DNA from 2 places in the Solibacillus sp. FSL K6-1554 genome. Region 2 is predicted to be linked to the other one. Evidence: riboswitches for the same ligand, from Rfam matches in the RefSeq annotation. Region 2 holds a riboswitch; the other holds the start of a gene.

Region 1 (5,644 bases), 770 kb from region 2:
CATGAACGACAATGGTAAGATTTTTTCGATACGCAATTACCCATCACCGAATCCCCATATCCGATTAGATGAAATTACGTATTGGTCACAAGGCCTGCGTGTAAAAGGATTATTGGCACGTCCACAAGCGGCTGGTACATATGAAGCGCTTTTATATTTGCGTGGGGGGCTCCAATCAATCGGTATGGTGAGACCGGCACGTATTGCCCAATTTGCGATGCAAGGCTTTGTAGTATTTGCTCCGTACTATCGCGGAAATCGCGGGGGAGAAGGTAAGGATGAATTTGCCGGTGATGACCGTTATGATGCAATTAACGGTATAGAAGTACTGAAGCATTTTATTCAAGTGGACAAAGTGAATCTGTATGGTTTTTCCCGTGGTGGATTAATGGTATTGTGGACAGCGATTTTACGTGATGATATTAAATCGCTCGTAACATGGGCAGGTGTATCGGATGCGACAGCAACATATTGGGAGCGGGTGGATATGCGGCGCGGCTTGAAAAGGATTGTTGGCGGTACACCAAATAAAGTACCGGAAAACTATGATGACCGGACACCACTACTTGAAATCGAAAAACTTCAAACTCCGGTACTCATAATTCATGGTACAGAAGATCAGCATGTGGATATTGAGCATGCCTATAAACTAGAGCAGTACTTAAAAAAGGAAGGAAAATCTGTTGAGACATGGTTCTCATCCGGATTAAAGCATCATTATCCTCCAGACTTGAACCGTGACACTGTGAAAAACTTATGTAATTGGATGAAACGCCAAGAAAGTAAGAAGTCTGAACAGAACTAGGAAAAAAATAATAAGGGAAAACCTTATTTTATACAAAGTAAAAACAGCATTTTCCCCATAGAGGAAAATGCTGTTTGTTTTTGATTGAATAAAGTTGGTCATTAGTAAATTATACTAATGGGCCGCCTTTTTGAACGATTGCTTCATCAACATTCTCGAATTTCGTGAAGTTATTTTTGAACAGATCAGCAAGTTCAGCAGCTTTTTTGTCATATGCAGCTTTATCTGCCCATGCATCACGAGGATTTAATACGCTAGATGGTACACCTTCAACGGCTACTGGAATGTTTAATCCAAATACTGCATCTTGAGTTGTCTCAACGTTATTTAATTTACCATCGATTGCAGCACGAACCATTGCACGTGTATAAGAAAGCTTCATACGGCTGCCTACACCATATTCGCCACCAGTCCAACCAGTGTTTACTAGGAAAACTTGTGAACCGTGCTCATCAATTTTCTTACCTAATTGCTCTGCATAAACTGTTGCAGCAAGCGGTAGGAATGGAGAACCGAAGCATGTAGAGAATACTGGTTCTGGCTCTGTTACACCACGTTCTGTGCCGGCAAGTTTTGATGTGAAACCACTTAGGAAGTGATACATTGCCTGCTCTTTTGTCAATTTAGAAATAGGAGGTAATACACCAAATGCATCGGCTGTTAAGAAGACGATTGTATTTGGATGACCTGCTACTGATGGTAACACAATATTGTCAATATAGTCGATAGGGTAAGCGACACGTGTATTTTCTGTTAATGAACCGTCAGCATAGTCGCATTCGCGTGTTTCAGGATCTACCGCAACGTTTTCCAGTACTGAACCAAAGCGAATTGCATTATAAATTTCCGGCTCATTTTCAGCAGATAGGTTGATTGTTTTTGCATAGCATCCACCTTCAATGTTGAATACGCCGTTATCAGACCAACCGTGCTCATCGTCACCGATTAATTTACGATCTTTATCAGCAGATAAAGTTGTTTTTCCCGTACCAGATAGACCGAAGAATAATGCAACATCGCCACCTTCACCAACGTTTGCAGAGCAATGCATTGGGAAGATACCTTGTTCAGGCAATAAGTAGTTCATAATACCGAAGATTGACTTCTTCATTTCACCTGCGTACTCAGTTCCGCCGATTAAGATGATTTTCTTTTCAATAGATGTTATAATGAATGTTTCCGATCCTGTACCGTCTACTTCAGGATCTGCTTTGAAGTTTGGCGCAGATACGATTGTAAACTCGGCAACATGTTTAGCCAATTCGTCTGCTGTTGGGCGGATGAACAATTGATGACAGAATAGATTATGCCAAGCATATTCATTAATTACTTTAATGGATAATTGAGACTCTTTGTCTGCACCTGCAAAACCGTTGAATACATATAACTCGTCACGTTCTTTTAAGTAATTTACAACTTTCACATAAAGTTTATCAAATACCTCTGCAGAAATCGGACGGTTAACTTTGCCCCAATCGATTTTATTGTTGCAAATTTCTTCTTTTACTATATATTTATCTTTTGGAGAACGGCCAGTGTATTTTCCTGTTTGGGCACGTAATGCACCTTCAACAGTCAGCACGGCTTCTCCGCGTGATGTAGCTTTTTCAACTAATTGTGGAACAGATAATTGAGTTTTGATGTTTTCCCCGTTTAAAAGTTCTTTCAGCTCGTTAGCAATTTCTACCGAATTCATCTATTAAATACCATCCTTTTTTATAGTATTCCCTTATAGAGGGGAGTTGATTCCTAATTCAAAAATAGTATAACACATTAAGTGAAATAATCTATACTAATTGCAAATTATTTTTTCCGGAATTTTAAACATTGCGAAATACGTCAAAATTTGTTGACAGCACTTGTTTTTTTGCGTAAGATGTTTAATTGAACGGATACTCTTATCCCGAGCTGGTGGAGGGGCAGGCCCTATGAAACCCGGCAACCTGCGTATATTTTATACGTGTTGGTGCCAACCTGATGCAAGGGCAAAAATTCCCTTGAACGATAAGAGTGAAAGGTAACGAAACGTAATATCCTTTCCTCACGTGTGATGAACACGGCTATGAGAGAAAGGATTTTTTTTATTTTGTTTTACAATTTCGTGCTGAGCGAAAATTATATAGTTACAGCCTTTCAGACCCTCGTGTTAAAGCAAATATAGCTTGACGTTAAAAGGTAGATACGCATTAGCGTAATTGCTTTATATAACGGACATGGGTAATGAGTACCGTATCAATAAAAAACAATTGCCAAAGTGATTTAGGAGGAAATGACATGACAAATCGTCGACTGTTTACATCAGAAAGTGTAACGGAAGGACATCCGGATAAAATTTGTGACCAAATTTCGGATGCCATTTTAGACGCTATTTTAGCTGCAGATCCAAATGCACGTGTAGCTTGTGAAACTACGGTAACAACAGGCTTAGTACTAGTATCTGGTGAGATTACAACTTCTACTTATGTAGATATGAAAGGAATTATCCGTGATACAGTGGCAGAAATCGGCTACACACGCGGTAAGTACGGCTTTGATGCGGAAAACCTTGCAGTACTAGTAGCTGTAGGAGAGCAATCACCTGACATTGCACAAGGTGTTGACCAAGCATTGGAAGCACGTGAAGGTTCAATGACGGATGATGAACTGGAAGCAATCGGTGCAGGCGACCAAGGATTAATGTTCGGCTATGCATGTAACGAAACACCGGAATTAATGCCGATGCCAATTTCTTTAGCTCATAAATTAGCACGTCGTTTAACAGAAGTACGTAAATCAGGAGAATTGGAATATTTACGTCCGGATGGTAAAACACAAGTAACAATCGAATATGATGAAAACAATGAACCTGTTCGTGTGGATACAATCGTTATTTCAACACAGCATGATGAAGAAGCAACATTAGAACAAATTCAAACAGATATTAAAGAGCACGTTATTAAACCGGTTGTTCCTGCTCAATTATTGGATGAAGCAACAAAATACTTCATCAACCCAACAGGTCGTTTCGTAATCGGCGGGCCTAAAGGAGATGCAGGTCTTACAGGTCGTAAAATTATTGTTGATACTTACGGCGGCTATGCGCGTCATGGTGGCGGAGCATTCTCCGGTAAGGATGCGACAAAAGTTGACCGCTCTGCAGCATATGCAGCACGTTATGTTGCTAAAAACATTGTAGCAGCTGGCCTAGCTGACCGTGCTGAAGTGCAACTGGCGTATGCAATCGGTGTTGCACAACCTGTATCAATCGCGGTTGATACATTCGGTACAGGAAAAGTAGAAGAATCAAAAATCGTGAACTGGGTACGTGAGCTATTTGATTTACGTCCTGCGGGCATTATTAAAATGCTTGATTTACGTCGTCCGATTTATAAGCAAACAGCAGCATACGGACATTTCGGTCGCACAGATTTAAATGTGCCATGGGAAAGTACGGATAAAGCGGCTGAATTGAAAGCTAAAGCAGGAATTTAATATAATAAAAAGGAGCATCCAGTTTAATGGATAGCTCCTTTTTTATGATCTTATATAAGATTTCTTTTTAACAAGGTATAGATTTATAAGATTCAAAGAGGGGAATGACTGTTAAATTATTTTTGAAGTGATTTATAGTATTGCCCTTTTGCCACATATTCTGAAATTATCCGATCCATATCTGCGCGATCTTCTGCTGTCACTTCACGTACGACTTTTGCTGGGCGACCCATCGCTAAACAATTGGGAGGAATCACTTTTCCCGGTGGTACAAGACTGCCGGCACCAATAAATGCACCCTCGCCTATAACAGCCCCGTCCAGTATGATGGAACCCATACCAACTAAAGCGCGTTTTTTAATTGTACAGCTATGTAATGTAACTTGATGACCTACTGTTACTTCGTCTTCAATAATGAGAGGGGCAGCGGGACTTTGGTGAAGGCAGCTCAAATCCTGGATACTGACACGGTCACCAATTATAGTTTTGTTTACATCGCCACGAATTACCGTGTTAAACCAAATTGAAGTTTCGGCACCGATTGTTACATCACCGGTAATTGTGGCATAGTCTGCAATGAATGCAGAAGGGTGAATCGTTGGTATTTTATCCTTATAAGGGTAAATCATGTGCATTTCCTCATTTCTTCTATAAAATTGTAGATAAATCTATAGATATCGTAACAAAACGTGAAGATTTTTCAATTAACATTTCTTTTAGAACGGAATGTATTATAATTATACAAATAAATAGTAATATAATGATGCCGATGTTAAAGAAGGTGCAATATCGTAATTTTTTGATAATCGGCAAACTCATTCCTGAATTAAAGGATCACGTGTTTATGTCATAAAAATATTTTATATGTAAGGAGTATTGGCCATGTGGAAATGGGAAACAGAGCAACAACCAAAAGCCGTAGTCGTTATTCTTCATAGCGCATATGAACATCATCGGTGGTACGCATGGTTAATTGAAAAGTTCCGCAGCTCACACTTTCATGTTGTAATGGGGGATTTACCTGGACATGGAGAGCAAGGAAAGTATACAACGTATCATGATGAAGATTTTAAAGAATATTATAAGTATACAAAAGTATTATTGAAAGTGGCACTAGAATATAACGTACCGCTTTTTATCGTAGGAAATGGCCTAGGGGCTGCAATAGCTACGTATGTACTTCAGAACAATAAAATAGAATGTGCGGGTGTTGTTTTAGCATCCCCCTGGTTTAATTTAAAGCTGGCACCGGGAAAATTGTCGAATGCTTTATCAAGCTTCAGCGCCATTACATCGAATGTTAAGCTGAAACATGAGTTGGAGCCTCACCATCTTACGCGGAACACAGATGTGTTAATGGAACTAAAA
Region 2 (5,644 bases):
ATTTAAATCTTCAATTAACCCTTCCTTCGTACCTTCCAATATGTAATACGCAAGACGTTCTTCCACTGTCGCCGGTAATTCTTTTACGACTGCATCTTTCTTTTTATCACGGTAAAAGTCAGTAAATACAGCGAGTGTTTCATCATTTGTATTGAAGATTAAATCGTTCGCCAGCTTGATTTCTTCTTCAGGAATCGATGCATAGCGCTCCAGTTTTTCAGTATTTACAATCGCATAGTCCAGGCCTGCTTGTGTACAGTGATATAAATACACCGCATTTAATACTTCACGCCCAACTGGCGGTAAGCCGAACGAAACATTACTTACACCGAGCACTGTTAAGCAGCCAGGTAAATGTTCTTTAATGAGGCGAATTCCTTCGATTGTTTCCTCAGCGGCACCAATATATTGCTCGTCACCTGTACCTACCGGGAACATTAACGGGTCAAAGATAATGTCTTCTGCTGACAAGCCCCATTTTTCTGTTAACAGCTTATAAGAACGCTTCGCTACTTCAAGCTTTTGCTCACGTGTAATAGCCATTCCAGTTTCATCAATCGTACCGACAACAAGTGAAGCCCCATATTTTTTCACTAGTGGCATAACAGCATCGAAACGCTCTTCTCCATCTTCCAAGTTAATCGAGTTAATAATGGCCTTCCCTTGCGAAAACTTCAGTGCGACTTCCATTACTTTTTCATCTGTAGAGTCAATCACGAGCGGCACTTTAACTTTTTTCACAACTTCCTGCATGAAGTTTTTCATATCTTCTACTTCATCACGGTCAGGGTTTGCTAAACAAATATCGATGACATGCGCCCCGTTTTTTACTTGTGCACGTGCAATTTCTGCAGCTTCTTCAAATTTCCCGTCAACAATCAGGTTTTTGAATTTACGTGAGCCAATTACATTCGTACGCTCCCCGATAAATAACGGACGCATCGATTCATCATATTGCAATGGCTCGATACCTGATACGACATGTCCGTGCGTTACATCTTTCGGCTCGCGTGGTTTATAGCCATCTACAGCTTCGCGGATTGCCGCGATATGTGCTGGCGTTGTACCACAGCAGCCGCCGACGATGTTCAACCAGCCTTTTTCTGCAAAGCCTTGCAGTTTTTTCGATAATGACTCCGGTGTTTCATGATAGCAGCCTTCCTCGTCCGGTAAACCGGCATTCGGATAACAGCTAATATATCCATTTGAAAGCTCTGCCAATGAACGGATATGATCGGTCATAAATTCCGGACCTGTTGCACAGTTCAGTCCGACAGACAACGGCTTAATATGCTCAATAGAAATATAAAATGCTTCGATTGATTGCCCGGCAAGCGTTGTTCCCATTGGCTCAATTGTTCCTGAAATCATGACAGGCAGCTCTTTGCCAAGTTCCTCAAATGCACGGTGAATGGCAATCGTTCCCGCTTTAACATTGAGCATATCCTGGGAAGTCTCCATTAAGAGCAGATCCGCCCCAGCTTCGATTAGCGCTTTTGCCTGTATATAAAAGTTTTCTTCCAACTCTTCAAATGTAATACCGCCTGTTACCGACAATGTTTTTGTAGTAGGTCCGATTGCACCTGCGACAAAGCGCGGCCATTCTGGTGTCGAAAACTCTTTTGCCGCCTCTAGTGCAATTTTAACCGCCCGCTTATTAATTTCAACCGCCTTGTCACCTAAGTCATATTCATCCAATACGAGTGGTGTACCGCCAAACGTATTGGTACAAATAATATCAGCGCCAGCAGCTAAATATTCACGGTGGATTTTACCCAATACATCAGGTCTTGTCAGCACCAGGTTTTCATTACAACCGTCTAAGTCTTCTCCGCCAAAATCTTCATATGTTAGGTTTTCTGCCTGAAGCATCGTCCCCATGGCACCATCGATGATAAGTATTCTTTTTTGTAATTGCTCATGAATCGGGTGATTATACATTCGACTGAACTCCTTTACTTTCCACATCATATTGTTTTACATAGTCCATTAATTCCAGCGTCATATCATAGCGTAAAAACGGTGTAATTAAATAAATACCGTTAAAGTATTCACACGCTGTATCGAGCAGCTCTTTAGCAATCGCAATTCCTTCTGCTGTCGATGCTTCCTTGTCATCCCCACAGGCAGCCATGCGCGCAAGTACTTCATCGGACAGTTTAATGCCCGGTACTTCATGATGTAAAAATTCCGCGCTGCGTGAAGATGTTAGTGGCATAATCCCGATATAAATCGGTGTTTCCAAATGCTTCGTCGCCTCATAGATTTCGATAATCTTTTCTTTCGTATAAACCGGCTGTGAAATAAAGTAATCTGCTCCATGCTCGATTTTCTTTTCTAAACGGGCTACAGCACGGTCCAGTACACGAACATTCGGATTAAAGGCAGCGGCTACCGAGAAATTTGCCTGTTTACGCAGCGATTTCCCAGTAAAAGAACCACCTTTATTTAACTGCTTAATTAGAGAAATCAGTTCCATTGATGAAACATCATATACGCTCGTCGCCCCCGGGAAATCCCCTACTTTTGTCGGGTCTCCTGTCACGACAAGAATATCATGAAGTTCCAGTGCATCAAGTCCCATTAAATGTGACTGAAGCCCAATTAAATTTCGGTCACGGCATGTCAAATGCGGCAATGAACGAATTCCTTGCTCTTTTAAAATCGCAGCCATCGCGATATTACTGATGCGCGGTGAAGCAAGTGAGTTATCAGCCATCATAATGACATCGGCTCCTGCTTTAGATAACTGTTTTGCCCCTTCTACAAATCCGTCAATTTCCAGATGACGTGGCGTATCCAGTTCCACTATAACTGAACGTTCACGTTTTGCTTTTTCGTGGAGCGGCTCCTGTTTGCGTGGCTCCGGAATTCGGACAAATTGTGTAGACCTGTGTTTTTCTTCCTTCGTTTCAATTGGCTGCATATTCGCCAAACGTTTTTTTACGGCTGCAATATGCTTCGGTGTCGTCCCGCAGCATCCGCCAATTAAACGGACACCTTGGTTTACGAGTTCAACTGCTGCACGTGCGAAATAATCGGTTTCCGACTCATAAACTACTCGACCATCTTCAATGTCCAATAATGATGCATTCGGATAAGCTGATAAAAAAGCTTTATTCGGTAAATTAACCCCTTCAAATGCCTGAATTGTATGGAAAGGACCTAATCGGCAGTTACTCCCAACAATATCTGCACCTAACCTTTCCAAGTCTTGAAACGCTTCATTTAACGTCATTAAATTTTGAAGGACACCCGGTTCCTGCATCGTCACTTGAGCAATGATCGGCAAATCGGTCATCGAACGTAATAGATGGACACAATGCGATAATTCTTCAAAATCGTAATACGTTTCCAATAAAAATCCATCCGGTTCACCTGCTAGTAATACTTCCGCCTGTTCTTGGAACGCTGCTAAAATTTCATCTAATGTTGCATCACTTTTACGAATTCCCCGAATACCACCGATTGTTGCCAGAACATATTGCCCATCCAGGGAAGCTGCCCGCTTTGCGATCTTTAACGCTGCTTCATTAAACTCCTTCACACGATTTTCATAACCATAACGTGCAAGCTTAATGCGGTTAGCTCCATATGTATTGGTCTGAATAATATCTGCACCTGCCGCAATATATTCACTATGAATTTTCTCTATAATATCAGGACGGGCAATATTCATTTCTTCATGGCAATAATCCAACCCATATGAATAAAGAAGTGTCCCGATTGCTCCGTCGGCTGTTAAAACCCGTGTTTGTAATTCTTCAAGTAAACCCATTGCCTTCACTCCATCATTTACAGTATTTTCAGTATTTTAACGATACAAAAAAGCCTTCTTTCATTAAAGAAAAGAAGGCATAGTAGTTATCGACTTAATCCCTTCTCATCTTCTGGCATTCGCCACTGGATTTAGCACCTGACTTAATGTTGGTTGCTGAAGTTTCATCGGGCCAGTCCCTCGACTTCTCTTGATAAGAAATAATATGAATTTTTGAAATATTTAAATGAATCATAACGTTATCTAATACGTCCGTCAATACCCTTTAGCTGAATGAAGTATTTTTTTACATAATTCGACTAATAATGTGTTCAGCTGTTTTTTTGCCGTTTTGAATACAAGCACCGATTCCTACTCCGAAATAGGCACATCCTGCTAATAGAACATTCGGGTAATCCGTTGCCAGTTGCTGTATAACTTTTGATAAGGCTTCATTATGCGCCAAATCATAGCGCGGCATTTGGTCAATCCACTTTGTTACATTAATGACAGTTGGATCCGCTTCAACACCTAAGCTGAGACGAATGTCTTCCAATGCAACTTTTGTCAGTTCTTCATCTGACATGGCTGCCAACTCTTCATAGCGCGGATTAATATCTTTATAAAACAAGCGAACGAGTAAATTGCCTTCTGCTGACGTATGCTTCCATTTACGGCTCGTCCATGTCGATGCATTACAAATTAAATCACTATTATGCGAAACGATAAAGCCGGTACCATCAGCCGGTAATATATCGTCCGGTACATCAAAGCCAACATACATCGTTAAAGTAGATGCCGTCGTGAACTTTTTCAGCTGTTCCTCTAATGAATTATCCTGTATTACATAATGTACCGTCTCATTTGGAACGGCCAGTACAACAATATCTGCCAATATTGTTTCATCTTCCAGCACGACTTCATATTGCTCACCTTTTTTTAGAATTTGCTTTGTTACTGTCTTTCTCATGAATTCAACTTCCGGCAGCTGTTCTTCTAAACGATTGATTAATGCTGATAAACCCGGACGGAAAGAAATAAACTTCTTATTCGCAGCTTTTTCGAATTGCTCGCGATGTGCCTCGAAGCCTTTAATAATCGATCCGTAGTTGTTTTTATAATCCACTAAATACGGCAATGTAGATGCCAGGCTTAATTGATATAAATCGCCTGAATAAACTCCTGCCAATACTGGGGCAATTTGCTTTCGAACAATTTCTTCACCTAAAAAATATTCTAAAAACGTACCGATAGAGCTTTCTTTAGTAAATTTAGTATTCGGGATTTCTAAATCTTGAAGGGCCCTCTTCTTTCCTTCTTCTGAAATTAACGTACTTGACATGAGCGATTCTACACTCATCGGAATACCGAATGTCGAACCTGCCGGAATAGCATGCAGCTCGTTATTCGTATGAATGTAGGAAATACCTGTTTCGTTATAGACAAGCTCTGATTCAAAATTAAGCTCCTTAACAAGCTCCAATACCCCTGGATGGCGTGCTACAATTGAATCAGCCCCTGTTTCCATAATAAACCCTTTATCGTATTCGGAATGAATTTTTCCGCCTAAATATGCGTTCTTTTCAATCAGTATTAACCGCGCTTCCACGTTTTGCTCATGCATTTTATTTTTCAGATAATGCATCGTACATAGCCCGGTAATTCCTCCACCTACAACTACTACTGTTTTCATATCCATTCTCTCCTATTTCGTTCGCTTCTCTTCTTATAGTATAAACTTTTTCATACGAAATATGGTCAGATGGGTATTACAATTTTCAGAACTCCATAAGAAAAGCCACCCTACCTCGACAGATTCCCAGGTAGGATGGCCTCTATTTTACTTATAAGAAAGTTGCTTTGTCAGGGAAATTATTTCTGCTTCCA

What was found. Region 2 has a riboswitch for S-adenosylmethionine ahead of MHB58_RS18475 (bifunctional homocysteine S-methyltransferase/methylenetetrahydrofolate reductase). Riboswitches for the same ligand answer to the same signal wherever they lie in the genome.
Region 1: linked by a shared signal. The riboswitch ahead of metK (methionine adenosyltransferase) and the one ahead of MHB58_RS18475 (bifunctional homocysteine S-methyltransferase/methylenetetrahydrofolate reductase) in region 2 are both predicted to bind S-adenosylmethionine.

What each region holds. Positions count from the first base shown of each region.
Region 1 covers NZ_JBBOSS010000001.1:2,948,664-2,954,307, reverse strand. Annotated here, with positions in the region: gene MHB58_RS14635 (NUDIX hydrolase) at 1-18, shown strand, start outside; gene MHB58_RS14630 (alpha/beta hydrolase family protein) at 2-805, shown strand; gene pckA (phosphoenolpyruvate carboxykinase (ATP)) at 915-2,501, opposite strand; SAM riboswitch class I at 2,701-2,816, shown strand; gene metK (methionine adenosyltransferase) at 3,080-4,276, shown strand; gene MHB58_RS14615 (gamma carbonic anhydrase) at 4,393-4,905, opposite strand; gene MHB58_RS14610 (alpha/beta hydrolase) at 5,159-5,644, shown strand, end outside.
Region 2 covers NZ_JBBOSS010000001.1:3,715,102-3,720,745, forward strand. Annotated here, with positions in the region: gene metH (methionine synthase) at 1-1,941, opposite strand, end outside; gene MHB58_RS18475 (bifunctional homocysteine S-methyltransferase/methylenetetrahydrofolate reductase) at 1,934-3,778, opposite strand; SAM riboswitch class I at 3,881-3,978, opposite strand; gene hemG (protoporphyrinogen oxidase) at 4,065-5,450, opposite strand; gene MHB58_RS18485 (chemotaxis protein) at 5,598-5,644, opposite strand, start outside.